4 regions of the Bacillus sp. PK6-16 genome follow, and region 3 is predicted to be linked to each of the others. Evidence: riboswitches for the same ligand, from Rfam matches in the RefSeq annotation. Region 3 holds a riboswitch; each other region holds the start of a gene.
The links. A riboswitch is a leader RNA that binds a small molecule or an ion and turns the genes downstream of it on or off. The one in region 3 is predicted to bind lysine.
Positions count from the first base shown of each region.

Region 1: linked by a shared signal. The riboswitch ahead of M1D66_RS18100 (aspartate kinase) and the one ahead of lysA (diaminopimelate decarboxylase) in region 3 are both predicted to bind lysine.
Region 2: linked by a shared signal. The riboswitch ahead of M1D66_RS12160 (amino acid permease) and the one ahead of lysA (diaminopimelate decarboxylase) in region 3 are both predicted to bind lysine.
Region 4: linked by a shared signal. The riboswitch ahead of M1D66_RS22780 (amino acid permease) and the one ahead of lysA (diaminopimelate decarboxylase) in region 3 are both predicted to bind lysine.

Region 1 is NZ_CP096511.1:3,553,504-3,558,753, reverse strand. It holds gene asnA (aspartate--ammonia ligase) at 1-891, shown strand, start outside; gene M1D66_RS18105 (VOC family protein) at 954-1,406, opposite strand; gene M1D66_RS18100 (aspartate kinase) at 1,635-2,864, opposite strand; lysine riboswitch at 3,067-3,253, opposite strand; gene M1D66_RS18095 (DoxX-like family protein) at 3,446-4,354, shown strand; gene M1D66_RS18090 (DUF4166 domain-containing protein) at 4,359-4,970, shown strand; gene M1D66_RS18085 (YndJ family protein) at 4,976-5,250, shown strand, end outside.
Region 2 is NZ_CP096511.1:2,375,207-2,380,456, forward strand. It holds gene M1D66_RS12145 (hypothetical protein) at 1-889, shown strand, start outside; gene M1D66_RS12150 (DNA alkylation repair protein) at 999-1,769, opposite strand; gene M1D66_RS12155 (iron-sulfur cluster biosynthesis family protein) at 1,803-2,108, opposite strand; gene M1D66_RS12160 (amino acid permease) at 2,222-3,688, opposite strand; lysine riboswitch at 3,801-3,993, opposite strand; gene M1D66_RS12165 (GNAT family N-acetyltransferase) at 4,314-4,763, shown strand; gene M1D66_RS12170 (sulfite exporter TauE/SafE family protein) at 4,800-5,250, opposite strand, start outside.
Region 3 is NZ_CP096511.1:3,873,099-3,878,348, forward strand. It holds gene lysA (diaminopimelate decarboxylase) at 94-1,410, opposite strand; lysine riboswitch at 1,591-1,772, opposite strand; gene M1D66_RS19795 (DUF3888 domain-containing protein) at 1,862-2,257, opposite strand; gene M1D66_RS19800 (LTA synthase family protein) at 2,513-4,399, shown strand; gene pssA (CDP-diacylglycerol--serine O-phosphatidyltransferase) at 4,588-5,250, shown strand, end outside.
Region 4 is NZ_CP096511.1:4,437,898-4,443,147, reverse strand. It holds gene M1D66_RS22790 (catalase) at 1-502, opposite strand, end outside; gene M1D66_RS22785 (ABC transporter permease) at 777-1,976, opposite strand; gene M1D66_RS22780 (amino acid permease) at 2,037-3,461, opposite strand; lysine riboswitch at 3,609-3,790, opposite strand; gene racE (glutamate racemase) at 3,992-4,822, shown strand; gene M1D66_RS22770 (DUF3626 domain-containing protein) at 4,933-5,250, shown strand, end outside.

The sequences.
Region 1 (5,250 bases), 320 kb from region 3:
CTATTCCGCGTATCTGCACCATTATTCGTAACGAAAAAATCAGGATTAAACGATCACCTAAACGGTGTAGAACGTCCAATTGAATTTGATATGTTACATTCAGGAGAAGAATTAGAAATTGTTCATTCACTAGCGAAATGGAAACGATTTGCATTACATGAATACGGATATGAAGCTGGTGAAGGTTTATATACAAACATGAACGCGATTCGTCGTGATGAAGAACTTGATGCAACGCATTCCATTTATGTTGACCAATGGGATTGGGAAAAAATCGTTCAAAAAGAATGGCGTACTGTCGAATACTTACAAAAAACAGTACAAACAATTTATGGAATATTCAAAGATTTAGAAGATCACTTATTTGAAAAATATCCGTTCCTTGGAAAGTATTTACCGGAAGAAATTGTTTTCGTTACTTCTCAAGAATTAGAAGATAAATATCCAGAATTAACACCGAAAGATCGTGAACATGCAATTGCAAAAGAACACGGTGCAGTCTTCATTATCGGAATTGGTGATGCACTTCGTTCAGGTGAAAAGCATGACGGACGCGCAGCTGATTATGACGATTGGAAATTAAACGGTGACATTTTATTCTGGCACCCAGTACTACAATCTTCATTTGAGTTATCATCAATGGGAATTCGTGTTGATAGTAAATCACTTGATGAGCAGTTAACGAAAACTGGTGAAGACTTCAAACGTGAGTATGATTTCCATAAAGGTATACTAGAAGACGTACTACCATTAACAATCGGCGGTGGCATTGGACAATCAAGAATGTGCATGTACTTCTTACGTAAAGCACATATCGGTGAAGTTCAATCTTCTGTATGGCCTGACGATTTACGTGAAGCTTGCAAGAAAGAAAACATTCATCTGTTTTAATAGAAGTAAGGGAATAGCTTAAATATAGAGCTATTCCCTCTTTTTTATAAAACTTCACTTGCTTATTTATTACCGAGTTCTTCCGCTAAACCGATTAAAATTCCTTCGACTCCACGAATGTAGCAGAGACGATACGAGTTCTCGTACTGAACTACTTCGCCAACGAGCTCTGCACCATGCTTAGTGAGTCTTGATACCATTTCGTCAATATTTTGAACGGTGAACATGACGCGTAGATAACCGAGGGCGTTTACCGGAGCTTTTCGGTGATCTGCTATAGTAGGAGGGGTGAGAAATCGCGAAAGTTCAATTCGGTTGTGGCCATCTGGAGTGACCATCATAGCGATCTCTACGCACTGAGAACCGAGTCCAGTTACGCGACCAGCCCATTCACCTTCGACATTGGCTCGACCTTCGAGATTCAAGCCAATCTCCTCAAAGAAAGAGATTGCGTTATCAAGAGATTCTACAACGATGCTGACATTGTCCATTCGTAGTAATTTGTTTTTTGCCATAGTCTTATCTCCTTATGTATAAAAGTTCATTATTTAATCATCCTCATAATTATACTACTAAGTAGTTACAAATTCCTTTCAGTCAAAAGCACCTTGTCACAGTATAGGAAAATGTGACAAGGTGCTTTTAATATGTCATATAGCATCTTGTTAACGAATAGCTTTTTATTTAATAGGAAGGAAGTAGATTAATATGATTTTTTTATAAGCGTTACTAAACATATCAAATTAGCTCATTTGCACGAAAGGCTCAATTTTCGCCATAAATGATTGATGCAGCGCCTCAACGCCTGTTACTAAATGAAGGCGGTCAATAACGACAGACACTTTAATTTCTGATGTACTTACCATTTTAATATGAATATCTTCTTCTTTTAAAGTAGTGAACATATTTGCAGCGACACCTGGGTTAGATACCATGCCAGATCCTACGATTGATACTTTTGCTAAGTGGTTTTCATGTTCTACAGATTCATAGTGAAGAGTTTCTTGATTTTGTTCCAAAACTTTTAAAGTTTCTCTTAAATCATTCGAGTGAATGGAGAAGGAGAGATGTACAGTTCCTTCATTTGTAATACTTTGAATGATGATATCTACATTAATGTGTGCTGATGCTAATGTAGAGAAAACTGTTGAAAGCGAGCCTTGTTCTAGTCCTTTAATTGTGACACGTGTAATATTATCCTCAAATGCAATACCTTTAACGATTGATTGTTGTTCCATGTTACATTCTCCTTTTACAATTGTTCCGTTTTCTTGTTCCATACTTGAGCGAACTTCTAAAACTACGTTATGATTTTTAGCAAACTCAACGGCGCGTGGGTGTAATACGCCAGCACCGAGATTAGCAAGCTCTAACATTTCGTCATAAGAAATTTCGTCTAATTTGTAAGCATCTTTTACAACTCGTGGGTCCGTCGTATATACGCCTGTAACATCCGTATAAATATCACATTTTTTTGCTTTAAGTGCAGCGGCTAGTGCGACAGCGGTCGTATCAGAGCCACCACGGCCAAGCGTTGTAATTTCATTTTCTACACTTATACCTTGGAAACCAGCTACGATAACAATCGTACCTTCAGCAAGATAAGATTGAATACGATCTGTATGAATGTCAGTAATCCGTGCGCTACTATGTACAGATTCTGTCGTAATACCTGCTTGCCACCCTGTTAATGAAATTGCATGATAGCCTTTTGCTTGCAGTGCCATTGTTAATAATGAAATAGTTACTTGTTCTCCTGTAGATAGAAGCATATCCATTTCACGTTTACTTGGATTTTCTGTGATAGCGTTAGCGAGTGCGACAAGTTCATCTGTGCTTTTTCCCATTGCTGAAACGACAGAGACAATGCTATGACCTCGTTCATATTCTTCAATAATTAAATTTGCTACATGTTGAATGCGTTCGACGCTTCCGACAGAAGTGCCACCGAATTTTTGAACAATTGTTTCCATTACAGATTCCTTCTTTCGTCTATTTTTAAGAATAGATTAGGAAATATATAAATCCCAATACTCCTGTAGTTACCAGAAAGACAAACAAAAAACACCATCTCAAATAAGTGAGGATGGTGCTGTTACAGGAAAAGGGAAACAGAAAACGGAGCTAATAAAAAAACCGCCAAAAAAGGAATATCATAAAAAATGATATCTCTTTTTTGTAGATAGCTCTTCATACGTACACGTTTGTACATATGACAGTTCTGTTTCTATTCGAAAACAGCCCCAATTGATAAATGCAGAGAAATTTATCAATTTCGGCAATACTTCCTTTTATCTAACTTCATAGACATCTCTGTGTCTCCATTAGAATACTCATAAGTATCGCAACCTCTATCTCACGTTTTAGGCGAGAGTGTTTGATTTATGAAGTTGTTGGTAACATTTGTTTTATAATAATTTAAATTTTTCGGGGAATCAAGTGTTTTATATATATTTTAAAAATTCTTTCTTTTTTTGGGGAAGTTTGTGAAAAATGTAGCAAAATAAATTCATTGCATGTACATTAAACTTATAGTGCATAGGAGGTGGGGAGAATGAAAAGGAAACAGCCTATTTATGTTGCGACAAAAATGAACACGACGATGGAAAAATTATGGGAATATACGCAAGAACCACATATACATACAGAGTGGGATGCTCGCTTTACTGAAATTTCGTATTTAGAGAAAAAAGAAGGAGAACCACAGAAGTTTTTGTATAAAACAAAGATTGGATTTGGGCTTGAAATAGCTGGAGAAGGGGAATCAATAGGTGAAATAAGAAAAGAAACTGGTGAAAGAATTTCTTCTTTAAAATTTTGGACGGATAATACATTATCTCTTATTCAAATAGGACGTGGTTATTGGAAGTATACGCCAAATAAAGAATACATCCATTTTGAGACACAATATGATTATGATACAAGATTTGGTCGTGTAGGGAATGTAATAGATTGCTATATATTTCGGCCGTTATTAGGTTGGGCGACTGCTTGGAGTTTTGATGCTTTAAAATTATGGTTAGAAAAGGGGCTTCATCCTAGGTTACTAATTAGAAGAACAATGACGTATTGGCTCGTATGTTTTTTATTTGCTTTTGTATGGATATATCAAGGGATAGTGCCAAAACTACTGTTTACTCATTTAGAAGAAGTAAAGATGCTTTCTGTATTAATCGGTTCAAATGAAAGTAGTATATGTATACTTAAAATAATTGGGATGTTAGAAATAATTTTCGGTGTCGTATGGCTGTGGCCAATAATAAAACGAAAATTATTTATACTGCATATTATTGTATTACTAGTTTTAACGTTAGCAGCAGGATTTACGAATATTGCAAGCTTTACAGGGGCGTTTAATCCGATTACATTAAATGTTCTTCTAATGGGGTTATCAATTGTCGGTTATATAAATAGTTTCGATTTACCAAGCGCGAAAAATTGCAAGAGGGCGAGAAAGGGATAAGTGTATGGCTAATATGTATGAACGATTATTAGGGGATACCTATAAAAATCTTCATCCTGAATTGCAGAAGCGTTATGCGATTACAGAAGAGAATAGTTTTACAGGGGAAGGAAAGATGGATGAAATTTACGGTGGCTCTTTTTTCGTGAAATTTATATTGAACATTACATCGAAGTTTCGAATGTTTTTCTCGGAACGAGGAGAGGAAATTCCATTTACGATACAAAACATAGCTGAGCGAGATGAATATGGACGAGAATTAGTAAGGTGGAACCGTACTTTTTATTTCCATAATAAGAAAAGATATTTTAATGCAGTTATGCAATTGGATGAAAACGAAAATGAAATTGTAGATTATTTTGGTGAACCACATTTACTCGTTTCTACACTGCATTTTCATATCGATGAGTTAGGGGCAATGCATATTTCTTCAAAGAAACAATGGTTTTATATGTTTGGAAGAAAAATGCCGTTACCAAAATTTTTGTATGGTGAGGCAAAAATTGTTGAAAGTTATGATGAAACACTTCAGTGTTTTCGAATTCATGTACAAGTACGAAACCCGTTAATTGGTTCGCTTTTTTCATATAAGGGAACATTTGTGGAAAGGGAATAAACGATATGAAAAATATAATATTTGGGCTTGCTTGTTATGTTATTTTTCTAATATGTGAGTGGTCAAATATAAATCCTGTTGAAGCAATTATATTATTATCTGTTTTATTATTTATACCAATGTCACTTTGTATTATTGATAAAAGAAAAAGAGATGGATCGCAATTATTATTTTATAAATCCGTATCATTTTTATATCCAATCGCAGCAATTTGTGCAATGCTAGCTTTCGTCACAAATCAATATGTATTTGCGCTAGTTTGGTTTGTATATACAGGAAT
Region 2 (5,250 bases), 1.5 Mb from region 3:
TGTGAAAAAAAAGCACGGAATTGATGTGATTGTAACACATTGGGGTGCTATAAACGAAGGGAATATGGGGCATACATATCATACTGTTCAAGCAAAAAATAACAAAAATATTCAATTTAGAGTAGAGGTAGATGGATTCTTATATTCAAGAATAAAAGGTGATGAATATCAATACGGAAAAAAAACATATGAGGAATATAAGAAATTTAAACCAATGCTAGAAGAAATTAAAAAATTAGGTTACGTGGAACCTGAAAATAAAAATGTTTTTCAATATATAGTGGATGATGATATAGAGGAGAAACCAACGGATACGTTATTATTAACTTTAAAAACGAGTGACAAGATTGATTACAGTCAATTTGAATCAAAAGAATTAGATCGTTTATATGCTCTAATCCAATTCATTCAGAAGAGTAATAGAAAGATAACAACACTTGAAATTGAGGATTATAATGGTGAATCTATAGGCTTGCCTTTTCAAAATGTGCAAAAAGCTATAACGAAAGAAGAACTGCTTTTAACAATGAAAAACACAGTAAGCGGTTATTGGACATATTTGGTTCAAACTGAAACAAAAGTAGGCGTAAGGTTAAATGAAATTCAAAATGATCGTTTTGAAATTGAGGATATTACTTGTCCACACCCGAAAGACGGCAATTGTCTAGAGTATGAATTGACATTAGTTTTCAATGACAGTGAGATAAAATATAGAAATGATCCATATGTAATAGATGATTTGAGAAAGGTAGTCACTATTCTTAAAGAAGAACTATATAATAAGGAATTTAACATATATTTAAGGAACAAGGATGGAACAAGTTATTCACTCTGGCTATCATCCGAAAAAATTAAGGAAAGTAATAACATAGAAGAGTTAGTAAAATAATGATATAAAGAAGAAATTTAAAGTACTTTTTATGTTTGTTATTTCTGTATTCAAAAGGAAAACCGCTTATGCTTCATTTTTGAAGCATAAGCGGTTTTGTTTAAAATACTTAAAAAGAAAAATTTTTTGGTAAAGTACCACTTTTTATTACTGTTCTTAGTCCTTGTTTTATAATCCAAGGATTAATAGGATGCTGTTTATCACGTAATTGCTGTAACCATTGAAAAACGAGTTCTTTATCTTCTTTCGTAATATCGTTAATATGATTGGCTACAGATTTTTGAACATATTTAGAAGGGTCATTCATTAATGGTTCAAGAAGTTGTAAATTGTACTTAAAATCACCTTTTAGAGCTCCTATTTTTTTAGCCCAAGGAAGCCTTGGTCTTGTACCTTCAGAAACTAATCTTCTAATGTGGCTGTTTTCGTCATGAATCCACTGTTGCAATATGTCTAGTGTATCTTCATGATATGTTTGAAGAAAAGGCCGAATGGCATATTCAGCAGTATTCCTTTTCGTTATTTCATACATTGCATTGAACGAGATTTTAAAATCGTTAAGCCCATATTTTTCAACGTATTTTGCAAGAGGCATATACATATATCCATTTGTAAATGTGCCTACTTCTGTTGTATTTTCTGGTCCTAATGTCTTCAGTAATATATGTATTGCGGCATTAAAATCTTTTTGTAAAGCATTGTGTAATTCATCTGCAATTACTTCAATACGCTGTTTTAACTCTAAATTTTCAACTTTACAAGCTACAGAATCTACAAAGATGTTTTTAGAGAAATAAGGATCGTGTTTACAAATAGAATCAGCTATTTTTTCTGCTAATTCTTCATTAAATAAAAATTTTAACGGAACATATTTACCCATTTTTTCACCTCGGTGGTCAAATGAAAACAATTTTTATTTTTTAATCGACAATCCATAAACCAAAGTCTCACTCGGAGTCGTAATACTAAAACCTGTCGTCTTATAATCAAGTTTCACCGTATCACCAGTGTAGTCTTTCGTGAATGAATCCATTTGTACGATAAGCTCTGCATCTTCATATACAACATCATCTGCGTTATATGTATCCCAAATTAAATCGACATCAACGAAAATACTACAAGAGTTCGTCATTGTTCCTCTAATGCGAACGATCTTTTTATCTTCAAGTTCTAATCTATGTATAGCTGCTTTTGCTTCATCAGTAATGCGAATGTTCATTGTATCCCAACCTTTATTTATATTTCCTTTATTATTGCAAAAACAGGAGCAATAGGGAAGTAAAGAGGTTTGCAACAAAAAACGAGCAAACAAATTTGTTTGCTCGTTTCACTTTATTTTAGTTCACATTTATCAAGTGGAATCACTTTTGTTTTTTTCGTAAATTTATAACCTAACCATAGTACTAAGAAGAGTGGTAAACCGATGTAAGAAACGAGTACACCGTTCCAGTCGATTGACTCACCCATAAATGCCCCGTAGTTTTGTCCTAAAATTACGATGATACAAAGTGTAAATGCAAAGATTGGACCGAAGGGGAACCATTTTGCTCTATATGGTAAGTCATTTAAATCTTTTCCTTGTGCGATATACGCTTTACGGAAACGGTAATGACTAATTGCAATGCCGACCCAAGCGATAAAGCCAGACATTCCTGATGCATTTAATAACCAAATGTATACAACACCGTCACCGAATAAAGAAGCAATGAAAGCAATACTACCGACAATCGATGTTACGATTAATGCGTTAACAGGTACACCGCGGCTATCTAATTTACCAAGAAACTTTGGTGCCTTCCCTTGGCGAGCTAAATCCCAAAGCATACGAGTTGATGCATACATACCAGAGTTACCAGCAGATAGTACTGCCGTTAAAATAACAGCGTTCATAACAGAAGCAGCAAAGGCAACGCCCGCTTTTTCGAAAATAAGTGTAAATGGACTTACTGTTACATCACTTGCAGCAAGACTTTCAGTTGTATAAGGAATTAATAAACCGATAACGAGAATCGCAAGGATATAGAATAAAAGAATACGCCAAAAGATTGAACGAATTGCTTTTGGGATATTACGTTCTGGATCAGATGTTTCACCAGCAGCTACTCCTAATAGTTCAGTACCTTGGAATGAGAAACCAGCTGCCATAAACACACCGATAATTGCCATGATACCGCCGTTAAATGGTGCATCTGCAACAGTGAAGTTTTTGAAGCCAACCGTTTCGCCGCCCATAATTCCAAAAATCATCATGAAACCAACAATTAAAAAGATAATAATCGTAACTACTTTAATAAGTGCGAACCAATATTCAGATTCACCAAACCCTTTAACAGATAAGTAGTTTAAAAGGAAAATAATAGCTAAACATAATCCGCTCCAAATAAGAGAAGGGGTATCTGGGAACCAAAATTTCATAATTAATGTTACAGCAGCTAGTTCAGCAGCAATCGTAATTGCCCAGTTATACCAATAGTTCCATCCAAGTGCAAAGCCAAGTGATGGATCAACAAATTTTGTTGCGTACGTACTAAAAGATCCAGTAACAGGCATGTAAGCTGCGAGTTCAGCTAAGCTTGTCATTAAAAAGTAAACCATAATTCCAATTGCGGCGTATGCAATTAATGCACCACCAGGTCCAGCTGAATGGATGACACCACCGCTGGCAAGAAATAGTCCGGTACCAATTGTACCGCCGAGAGAAATCATCGTAAGGTGACGAGATTTTAATCCGCGTTTTAATTCACCTTGTCCTTGTGTAGTTTGCGTTTTAGAGGTAGATTGATTTGTTGCGCTATTCATGTTCAACACTCCTTTTCTTGTAGGTTAGGAAGGAGCGGGGGAGAAAAATACAAAAAACCGCCAAAGGAATTTGGCGGAACGTTTCACAAATAACCACCCCATCATACCCTTCCGTTAAGATAGCACCCCACGTTTACACGGTAATTTTGTAAACGTGACAGTTCTGTTCCTTTCGGAGACAGCCCCAGCTCATATTTCCAGAGAAGAAATATAAACTTCGGCAACTTTTCCTTTCAAACGGAGTCGGTGACATTCTCTGTGTCTCGTCCGTCGTACTCTTAAAAGTCGCAACCTCTACCTCATCGGATTGATGAGGATTTGATATATTGCTAAGATTTTTAATATATGGCAATTGTAATGACTTTCTGAATATATTGCAAGATATTTTGTTAGGAAAAGTCAAAAAATATCGGTTATTGTATAGGAAACGCTTGCAAAACTCCACCCGAACCTACTATTATGTAGCAATAAGCAAAGAAAAAATTGTTATACAAATGTTTCGCAAAAAATATTGAAAAACCCTCTAAATTAAAAGAAAATTCAGAAAATATAATTCGACATTCATAATAAAGTCATATTATTTGTTATAATTAGAGTAACGTTTAAGCAAAAAGGGGAAATCAAAATGAAATTAGAAACAGAAAGGCTCTATATAGTGCCGTGTACAGAAGAGAGGATTCAAGTCGCTAACGAGCAAGGATACAATAGCGGCCCGCATATTGTAGGGCATGTAAAGAATGTAAAACAAGATGCAACTTTATTACCATGGGGGGCGTGGTATGTTCTTCGAAAAGAAGATGATAGCGTTTTAGGTGATATTGGGTTTAAAGGGAAACCAAACGAGGATCAAACAGTAGAAATTGGCTATGGATTCATTGAGAAATATTGGAATCAGGGCTATGCAACAGAAGCTGTAAAAGAACTAATCGATTGGGCTTTCAAAACAGGTGAGGTAGAAACAATAATTGCAGAGACACTTCTAGATAATTATAGTTCGATGCGTGTTTTAGAAAAGTTACATATGAAGAGAGTAAATGCTACAGAAATGATGATTAATTGGAAAATAGAAAAATAAAAAATACCGCTCTAAATTGAGCGGTATTTTTTATAGTTATGGTAGCATTTGCTTCTGATCATTCGGATACTCAGCCGTTGACGTATTAGGACGATTGGAATGATTACGAACAGCAATGAAAATAGAAATAATAACGACAAGACCAACTGCAACGTAAGAAAGTGAAATAATAGTTGGATCCACTTTAAATGTAGTAAGCAGTGTACGAATGTTTGTAAAGATAATAAGACCACCAACTAATACGCCAAGTAAATGAGAAGGAACGATGCGAACTAGCCATGCCGCGATTGGTGCCGCTACGATACCACCGAGCATGAGAGAAAATACCCAAACCCAGCTTACTTGTTCCCAGCCAAGTGAGATGAAGAAGCCGATTGTTGCAGCGAGTGAAACAGGAAATTCACTCGTATCTACAGATCCAATAACTTTTCTAGCTTCATTTCCTCTTGCTAGAAGAACAGGTGTCGTAATCGGCCCCCAACCACCG
Region 3 (5,250 bases):
TTCTGATTTTTTTCAATCCTAGTTTTCCGATATATTTTAATTATTTTATTTTATAAAAAAGGAATTGCCCATTCGAACAACTCCTTTTCCTATTTAGACAAGCTCTTTAATACGTATGCGATCGTTCCCAATAATATTTTCATATGTTTCGCGTTCCACAACTACTTGCGATGTTCCGCCTTTTGCAAAGACAACGGCTGGTCTTCGAATCCGATTGTAATTATTCGCCATCGAGTACCCGTATGCTCCTGTACAGGAAACTGCTAGTAAATCAGAAGCAGCGACTTTCGGTAAATGAATATCCCAAATCAACATGTCTCCACTCTCACAGCATTTCCCAGCAATCGAAACGAGTTCCTCATTCTCATCATTCCCTCGATTCGCTAACATCGCTTCATAACGCGCACTATATAAAGCAGGTCTTAAATTATCTGTCATTCCACCATCGACTGATACATATTTCCGAATACCAGGAATATCTTTCACAGATCCAACTGTATAAATTGTTGTCCCAGCATCACCTACAATGCTACGGCCTGGCTCAATCCATATTTCTGGCAATGGATATTCACATACAGTAAATTGTTCTCTCACTGCACTTGTTACAGCTCGCACATATGCCTCAAGAGTTAATGGTGTATCTGACTCCGTGTAACGTATTCCAAATCCCCCGCCTACATTTAACACTTTTACTACATAGTTTGTTTGCTCTCTCACTTCTTCTAAAAATTGGCGAAGAACTTCAATTGCTCGAACAAAACCAGCTGTTTCAAATATTTGCGACCCAATATGTGAATGGATCCCTAGCACATTATAATTTGATTTTTGTAAAGCAAATCCAATTGCCTGCATCGCTTGACCGTTTGAAACACCAAATCCAAATTTCGAATCATCTTGACCTGTTGTAATATATTCATGTGTGTGCGCCTCTACTCCAGGCGTTACACGAATTAATATGTTCACAAATTTCCCATGTTGCATCGCTAAATCGTGTAAAACTTCTAATTCAAAGAAATTATCTACAACAAAACAACCGATATTCGCCTGAAGAGCCATCACTATTTCTTCTTCTGTTTTATTATTTCCATGAAAATGAATACGTGATGCCGGAAATCCTGCTTGGAGCGCAGTATATAATTCTCCCCCAGAAACAACGTCTAATGACATACTCTCTTCACGAGCTACTCGGCACATCTCCATGCACAAGAACGCCTTGCTTGCATATGCTACTTGATAAGAGAAACCACTTTCTTTAAAAGCACGATGAAATGCTCGGCATTTTCCTCGAATAGACTCTTCATCGTATACATAAAGTGGTGTTCCGTATTGCTTTGCTAGCTGCGTCGTATCGCACCCTCCAATTTCTAAGTGTCCTTGCCCATTAATTCGGCTTGTGCCGTGTAAATACATTTAAATTCCTCCCTTATTTCCTCTAAAACTCATAACCCCAATCTTCTATTCATTGCAGCACGCTTTTAGATAGACAAAAAACGCGCGGAACAATGTTCACACGCGTTTCTTATTAGGAAAAATATATATTGAAAAAATAAACGAGTTGTTATCTCCTCAAAATAAGAAACCGCATCAACATCTCCAAATAGCTCTCCATAAAATAAATCTTATGACAGTACTACATTTATTCAATGCAGTCCCAATATATGAATAAGATGGTTATTCTTATATTTCGGCAATAGTCCCTTTCAACCTATGATCACAGATTCCATTAAATCTCCCATAGCTTACTCTTTCCTATCGCGGCCTCTACCTTTGAGAGTAGATGAGGTAAGTCTATTTAATTTTCAAACATCTAATTGTTGCTATTAACAATACCAAAGGACCATTTTATTTGTCAAACAATTTTTTATATTGTTTTTTTACAGTTTAGTTTCGTATCATTTGGTAAGCGCTTTACTGAAATCTTTGTCACTTCCCATTCGCCTTCTTCGTTATTAAATGTAATCGTTACCTTCTCAAATGGTGGAGCAATTTTCCCAGCAACACGTTCATACTTTGTCACTTCAATACTTGCTTGAAATAAATATGTACCGCTATACACTTTTTTTAAACTAATAATTTTAGGACATTGATAAGGTTTCAAACTTCCATATTGTTTTTCAATTGCTTTATTTATTTTTGGAAATAAAACAGAATAAAGTGCATCTTCCATAAGAGGTGCATCATATTGGGCTACCGACACACTCGGTGAAGTAAAAAGTATAACACTACTGCATGCTATAAAATATAATAATTTTCGCATTATAACCTCCGTATTATCACGCGATTCTTTCTGCGTACGATAATTATCATACATAGAAATTCTGTTTTATTGTCTCCCACCACTCTTTTTCTACTCGATTATTATAAAAAAGCCCACAACCTTCTTTTATTTTCGTATAATGATACTCATAGTATAATAATCATAATAACAAAGGACTGTTCGTATATATAAAATGAGTCGTTAAGCAAACTGACTCACAAGAACTGTCATGCTTTTTTAGGAGAGGAGTATATTATGCTACAACATCTGTTTCCAAAACTGCGATTTGCACTCGTTGCAGTCGTTTTACTATGGATTAAAACATATATTGTGTACAAGCTAGCATTTGATATTAAAATTGATAATTTCTTTGAAGAATTCATGCTTTTTATCAATCCACTAGCTGCGTTACTTTTATTTTTCGGCTTAGCTTTACTTGCATCTAAGCACCGAAACCGAATTATAATTGGAATCAGTTTTATACTGTCATTTATTTTATTTGGAAACGCAATGTTTTATGGGTTCTATAACGATTTCGTTACTTTCCCGGTTTTATTCCAAACAAACAATATGGCTGATTTAGGGACAAGTATAAAAGAACTCTTTACGTACAAAACATTACTTTTATTTGCAGATGCAATTATTTTAATGTTTATTTCACGTAAATTCCCATCATTTGGCGACAAAACACCACTTTCCCGCTCAGAGAAGCGAACTTTCTTTAGCGGTGTAACAGCTTTATTAGCACTACAAATTGTTGTATCAGTTATTTATAAACCACAAATGTTCTCGCGCTCATTTGACCGTCAAACTGTCGTGAAGAATTTAGGTTTATACACATACCATCTATTTGACATTACGCTTCAATCCAAGTCTTCAGCTGAGCGTGTATTTGCAAGTGGGGATGGGTTTTCTGAAATTAAAAACTATACAGACTCAAAAGACAAACAAGTTGATAAAAACTTATTTGGAGCTGCAAAAGGTAAAAATGTAATTTTAATTTCAATGGAATCTACACAAAACTTTGTTATTAATAAAAAAATAAATGGAAAAGAAATTACACCATTTTTAAATGAATTTATTAAGGATAGTTTCTATTTCGATAACTTCTATCATCAAACTGGACAAGGCAAAACTTCTGATGCTGAATTTATCGTTGAAAACTCACTTTATCCGCTAGATCGTGGTTCTGTATTCTTTACTCATGCAACAAATGAATACACAGCGACACCAGAACAATTAAAGAAATACGGATATTCTTCTGCCGTCTTCCATTCAAACGATAAAACGTTTTGGAATCGGGATGTAATGTATCCTGCGCTTGGATATGATCGTTATTTTAATTTAAATGATTACGCAGGAACGGAGCAAATGTCTGTCGGTTGGGGATTAAAAGATAAAGAGTTCTTTGAACAATCTATTCCAAAGTTAAAATCTTTACCGCAACCGTTCTATACAAAATTTATTACATTAACAAATCATTTTCCGTTTCTTCTAAATCCGGAAGATCAATATGTTGATGAATTCAACTCGGAAAGTGGTGTTGTAAACCGCTACTTCCCAACTGTTCGTTACACAGATGAAGCTCTTAAATTATTTATTCAACAATTAAAAGAAGAAGGATTATATGATAATTCCGTTATTGTCATTTATGGTGATCATTACGGTATTTCCGAAAACCATAATGCAGCTATGGCACAGTTCCTAGGAAAAGATACTATTACACCATTCGATTCTATGCAATTACAACGAGTCCCTCTTATTATTCATGTGCCTGGCCAAGAAGGAAAAGTTGTTTCTAAAGTATCCGGTCAAATTGATATTAAGCCAACGCTCCTTCATTTACTTGGTATTAAAACAAATAAATCCGTTGAATTTGGAACTGACTTATTTATTAAAGAGAAAGACCCGCTTATGGTAATGCGTGATGGTAGCTTTGTTTCTGAAGAGTATGTTTATACAAAAAATATGTGCTACAAAAGAAGTACGGGTGAAGAAGCTGACATGACGTTATGTCAGCCGTATATTGAAAAAGCAAAAACAGAATTAAAACTCTCCGATAAATTAATTTATGGAGATTTATTACGCTTCGATCCTAATAATCGATATAAAACCGGAACGATGACAACGAAATTTGAATAGTAAAGGAAGCAACTTTATACAAGTTGCTTCCTCTTTTTATTTTCACTTAATTTTCGAACCATCCTTCTATGAAATCTTTCACAAATTGGTAATTTCTTTCGTATGAGGAATAAATTTATGGTATGATAAAATAAGTAAACTTTCATACACTAATTAAGAATTTATTACAGAAAGCAAGGGATCAGATTTTGTATAGAGCAGCTATTCCAAACTTATTTACGCTCGGAAATTTATATAGCGGATTTTTATCAATCGGCTATGCATCTTTAGGATATTATAAATCAGCTGCTATTTTAGTACTTATCGGGATGATGTTAGATAGTCTTGATGGTCGTGTTGCTCGTTTATTACGTGTTGATTCACAAATGGGAAAAGAGCTCGACTCGCTTGCAGATGTCGTAACATTTGGTGCAGCACCAGCTGTTTTAATGTATTACACATCTTTCTCAAACTACGGAATCATCGGATTATACATAGCGGGATTATTCCCTCTTTTCGGAGCATATCGTTTAGCACGATTTAATGTAACACCATCTTCTACTTCAATGAAATATTTCACTGGAGTACCGATTACAGCAGCGGGAGGGCTTGTTGCTTTCTTAACATTATTTTCACATACCATTCCAAAAATCGTTCTTATTACCGTATTTGTAACGTTCGCATTTTTAATGGTGAGCCGCATTCGTATCCCAAGTTTAAAAGATGTACCAATTCCACGATATAGCATCATTATTACACTATTTTTAGTTGGAATCATTATTACAATGTATCAAACAGGATTTGGAAATTTTTCTGTTTTCTTATTCATTGCCATTCCACTATATATTTTGTACATGTTATCTCAATTCATT
Region 4 (5,250 bases), 560 kb from region 3:
TATGTGGTTCTGGTTTAACTGCATGGACAAAATCAGGAAATTTAATAGCATCTTGGATAAAGAATACTGGCATATTATTACCCACTAAATCATAGTTTCCTTCATCTGTATAAAATTTTGTGGCGAATCCACGTACATCTCTTACTGTGTCGTTGGATCCTTTAGAACCTTGAACGGTTGAGAACCGTACAAATACAGGTGTTTTCTTTGAAGGATTAGTAAGGAAATCTGCTTTTGTATAGGCTTCTAACGATTCATAAAGCTGAAAATAACCATGTACGCCAACTCCGCGCGCATGAACAATTCTTTCAGGAATTCGTTCATGATCAAAGTGGGTCATTTTCTCGCGAAAGTGGAAATCCTCCATTAAGGTTGGGCCTCTTAAGCCCATCTTTAAAGAAAATTCATCCTCGGCTATTTTTACTCCTTGGTTTGTTGTTAAAGCATGTTTGCGTTGATTATCCGTAACATGGTGCTTCAATTGCTCCATTTTTTTATTCACAATATAGGCCCCTCCTTTACTTTGTTAATTTAATAGATACCCTTTTTATTAGGACGTAAACATGTATTATGATTTTTGTATGTAAAAATCATAATTAAACCCTAAAACATCAAGGGGAAGAAAGGGGGTTTGTATAGCACTCTATGTTTAAGAAAAACAGGAGTAACATACCTAAAGTTTTTAATTAAGTATGAACGATAGGTTTAACATTAAAAAATAAAAAAGCCAAGGAGAAAATTTATTTGCTCCTTGGCTTTTAAGATAATTCTTTTCGTTAAAATGCGGAAATTCTTTGCTTCGTTTTTGGTACAATAATAAATTTGATCCAGAGTAACCCGACAATCATAATGATAAGGCTATGTAAAAATTGACCTGTAGCAATGAGTATAACAATTGAAAATACAATGAGTTGAATACTTAGCAATATAAAGATTAAGCTAAGAAATTGCTTCATCCTTTCTTCAGTATGGGTTGGATATAATGCTACAATAATATTTCCCGAAAAATATTTCCACAGAGAGCGAAGTTGCATAGAAATCATATATAGGACGATATAAGCGATAGCACCTTTTACGTATATATTTGGTATGAAATATAAGGCGAAAGCACCGATCAATCCTAAGCGAATATATATACCGAAATAATCATTTCCACGTAAAAATGCTAATGTATGTAAGTAGAAGAAAGTTGCTCGTTTTTTATGTAATAAAGGTTCAATCCAATTTGTAAGCCATTTTCTTTTATTTACTTGTTTATTCAGTTGCGGAACATCTGTGAAAATGCTAGCAAATTGATAAAAACGAACGTTCATTTTTTCTTCTTGCTTGATTATGTAATCCCACGGTATTCGTTTTGTAGGCTGTTTTTTCGTATATAGAAGTAGGAAAGCAAGTAGTAAGAGTAGTCCGCCCAATATGAGAACATTTGCGGAATAAAACAGCATGTAAATGATTAGGGCGTTACAAGTAATACGAATGATTAGCCATATATTTTTTTCGTGACTATCACGCCACATCCAATGTATGTACATGTTCCAGGCTTTCGTAATCATTAACACGATAAAGATTGTACATAAAAAAGGTACAGTTAATTGCAATGATTGCATAGCAAGTGGAACGAGAATAAGGAACGTAAATAACAATGGGAAAAGCTGAATGATGTAATTGTATAGAAGAGATTTTTTGAAATAAGATGTTAATTTCTCTTCTAGTGCTAGTAAATAGACAGCATCAGGTTTTTGAATAAATGTACGGATAGGGCATCTCGTTATAATGAATGTAAGTACAATCGTTATAATTATTAAAGATATTCCTTTAGAAGGAGATGCTTTTAGAAACTGAGCATAATAATATGCACCAACGCATGAAATAAAGATAAAGCTATATAGTAAACCGTTAATCATACGTGCAAAGTATGTAATGATATTTTGAATATGTTGTTGGAAGCGACTGCTCCATAGCGATTCGATTGACATGTTTTTCACCTCTTTGTTCTATTATATATGTTTTACAAAAGAAAAAACGAGCAAATTGCGTTATGCAACTTGCCCGTTTTTCTTTTCGTTATTTTTTTTCTGATCACGATTCATTAATGGATAGAAAGCAAATCCGATTACGAATAAACCAATTCCGAGAAGGAACGTTTTTATATCGGATGCGCCCGTTTTAATAACCCATAGTGCGTAGCAAAGTGCGATAACTGCGACTATGCCATCTGTAATTCTTGCCCGCATTTCATTTTTATATGTTTCACCAGTTGCGACTAGTTTTAACTGGAAGATTGGTGAAACGAGATATGGAATGAGGTAGGCCAGTGTTGATACGGTAATAACGAATGTATAAGCTTCCGCAATGGTTCCTGATAATGTTGAGAATAGGAATACTTGCGACATAATGTTTGTTAATCGTAATGAGTAAATTGGACTTCCTTTTTTATTTGTTTTTGTGAAGAAGGAAGGGAAGAAACCTTCTTTTGCTGCTTGATAAGGTACTTCTGAGCTTAATAAAATCCAGCCTAAGATAGAACCGAACAGGGAAGTAAGAGCAAGTAATGCCATCAGTTTCCCGCCGCCGTGACCCATTGCAGCGTTTAGTGCATCTGCTAATGGACGTTCAGAAGCTTGTAATTTATCAACGTGAAGTACACCCATTGTTAAAATTGTGATTCCTAAGTAGATGGCAACTGTAATAAGTAATCCCGCAACTGTTGCGCGTTTTACCGTTTTTGGAGAAACAGCACGGTTTGATAAAAGAACGGCTGATTCAATTCCGATAAACGCCCAAAGTGTTGTAAGAGCAGCTAAATTCACTTGTGAAAGAAGACCGTGTGATGCCCCTGATTTATCAATCATCGGTGTGTACCATTGTCCAAATTTAGAAGCTTCGAATGCAAATAACGTAACGACGATGAATAAAAGGAATCCAGTTACTTTCGTTGTTGTTGCTAAGAAGTTTAGTTTTCCAGCTCCGCTTACACCGTTTGTTAATATAATATGAGTTCCCCAAAGTAAGATGGAACAAATCGTAAATGTAATTAGTTTTCCGACTTCTACGTTAAACGAACCGATTGAAAATAGTAGTCGCGTATCTTTCATAATTGGGAAGAAGAGTGATAAATATCCCGCAAATGATGTAATGATGGCAACGTTACTTGCCCAGTTTGCAACCCAATATCCCCATACCATACTGAAGCCAGCCATTTTTTTCTTTTTTGGTGTTGAGAATAAAGCATATGCATGACTTTGTGGCCCTGTCGTTAAATCAGGACGACGAATTGCTAAATTACCGAAAACAAGAGCTAGCATTAAAACACCAAACCCTGTAGTTAACCAAGCTAAAGTGACACCGAGTGGGCTTGCTGTTTGTGCCAACGTACTTGGCACCATGAAAATACCAGCGCCAACCATGTTACCGACAACGAAAGCTGTTAGTACCCAAAAGCCCCATTTTTTTTGTTGCATAGAAAATACCTCCAAAGTTAGTATAACCAAGTCAAGCGAGGAGATATGTATGTCTTCCTGAGTCAGGAAGAGAAGTCCCAAACAAAACAAAAAAAGCACGTAATTTGCCGCTACATGCTTTCTATCTTATAAGAAACCCACGACATACCTCTCGATAGCTCTCCACAAACGAAACGTTTGTGACAGTTCTGCACTTATTAAATGCAGACCCAGCAAGCGTGCATGGTGGACACGACTTACTTCGGCAACCATTCCTTTCTCATTCCTTCATCAATGCCACTACATCTCCTGAAATGATACTCTTAATGATTGCAACCTCTACCTCACCGAGATACGAATGAGGATTTAAATATTAAATTAACGTCTTTAAGAGTAACAAATGTATTTTTATACGTCAATGGATATAGTAATAATCAGATTATAGAGAAGAGTTTGTGATTAAAAGTAAGAGGGATTGTTATGTGATATTTGAATTTTCGTAATATAATACATGTTATTAGCGCTAGATGATTGAAAAGGGGATGAAGTAAATGTCTGTATGTCATAAACATTCAGTAATAGGTGTGCTAGATTCGGGAGTTGGAGGATTAACAGTTGCGAGCGAAATTATAAGACAATTGCCTAAAGAAAGCATTTATTATATTGGTGATAATAAGCGTTGCCCGTATGGGCCAAGAAGTGTAGAGGAGGTGCAATCTTTCGTATTTGAAATGGTTGAGTTCCTCAAACAGTTTCCATTAAAAGCGCTAGTCGTAGCATGTAATACTGCTGCAGCTGCTGCATTGACTGCGCTGCAAGAAGCACTTTCCATTCCAGTTATTGGCGTTATACATCCAGGAGCAAGAGCGGCAATTAAAGTGACAAAGAAAGGAGGAATCGGGGTAATTGGAACTGTAGGTACAATAAAATCTAATATGTATGAAAAAGCATTACACGAGCTGGATACATATTTGGAAGTGCATAGCTATGCTTGCCCGACTTTAGCCACAGTTGTAGAAAATCAATTAGAAGATACAGCATATGTCACGCAGCAAGTGAAACAAGCTTTACTTCCATTAACGAAAGAAGATATAGATACGTTAATTCTTGGGTGTACGCATTATCCACTTTTAGAGTCTTATATAAAAAAGGAACTAGGAGAAGACATAAAGATTATTAGTTCGGCAGAAGAAACAGCGATAGAGCTAAGTACCATTTTACAGCACAAAGGAATTTTGTCTGACAATCTGAATCCGAAGCATCGTTTTTTTACGACGGGATCTGTTTTATCATTTGAACATATTGCTGAGCGATGGCTAGGGTATCAAATTTCTGTAGAATGTGTACATTTACCCATGAAAAATGCGTGTATGCATAATTAAGATTTAGTAAATTACGTTTTTAAATAAATCAGGTTCGTTTCATAAGAAGGAAAGAATAAGCTTTTAATTGAAATGATTAAGGTCATTTTAATTAAAGGAGAGGTTTGATTATGGAATTATCAAGATCTCAATTATTTGCTTTAGAGTATATTTCAAAATATGCAGAGAACGAAAAACGTGAGGCTAAAGCAACGATTAATCATATACTTAAAATGTCTAATATTACAGATGAAATATTTGAAGAGGCTGTCGCTAATTTAAAATCTCACGCAAGGATTGCTTTACACTTTCATCCAGACAGACTAGATTCGAGTAAGAAAAGTGTTGCTGAAGCACTATTTGAGCAAGGGGTATATAAAAGTCAGTTTGAAACATTGCTATCTAATGGAAGCGTATCTGCTTATCCTGGTGGTGAACGTGACCTTTGG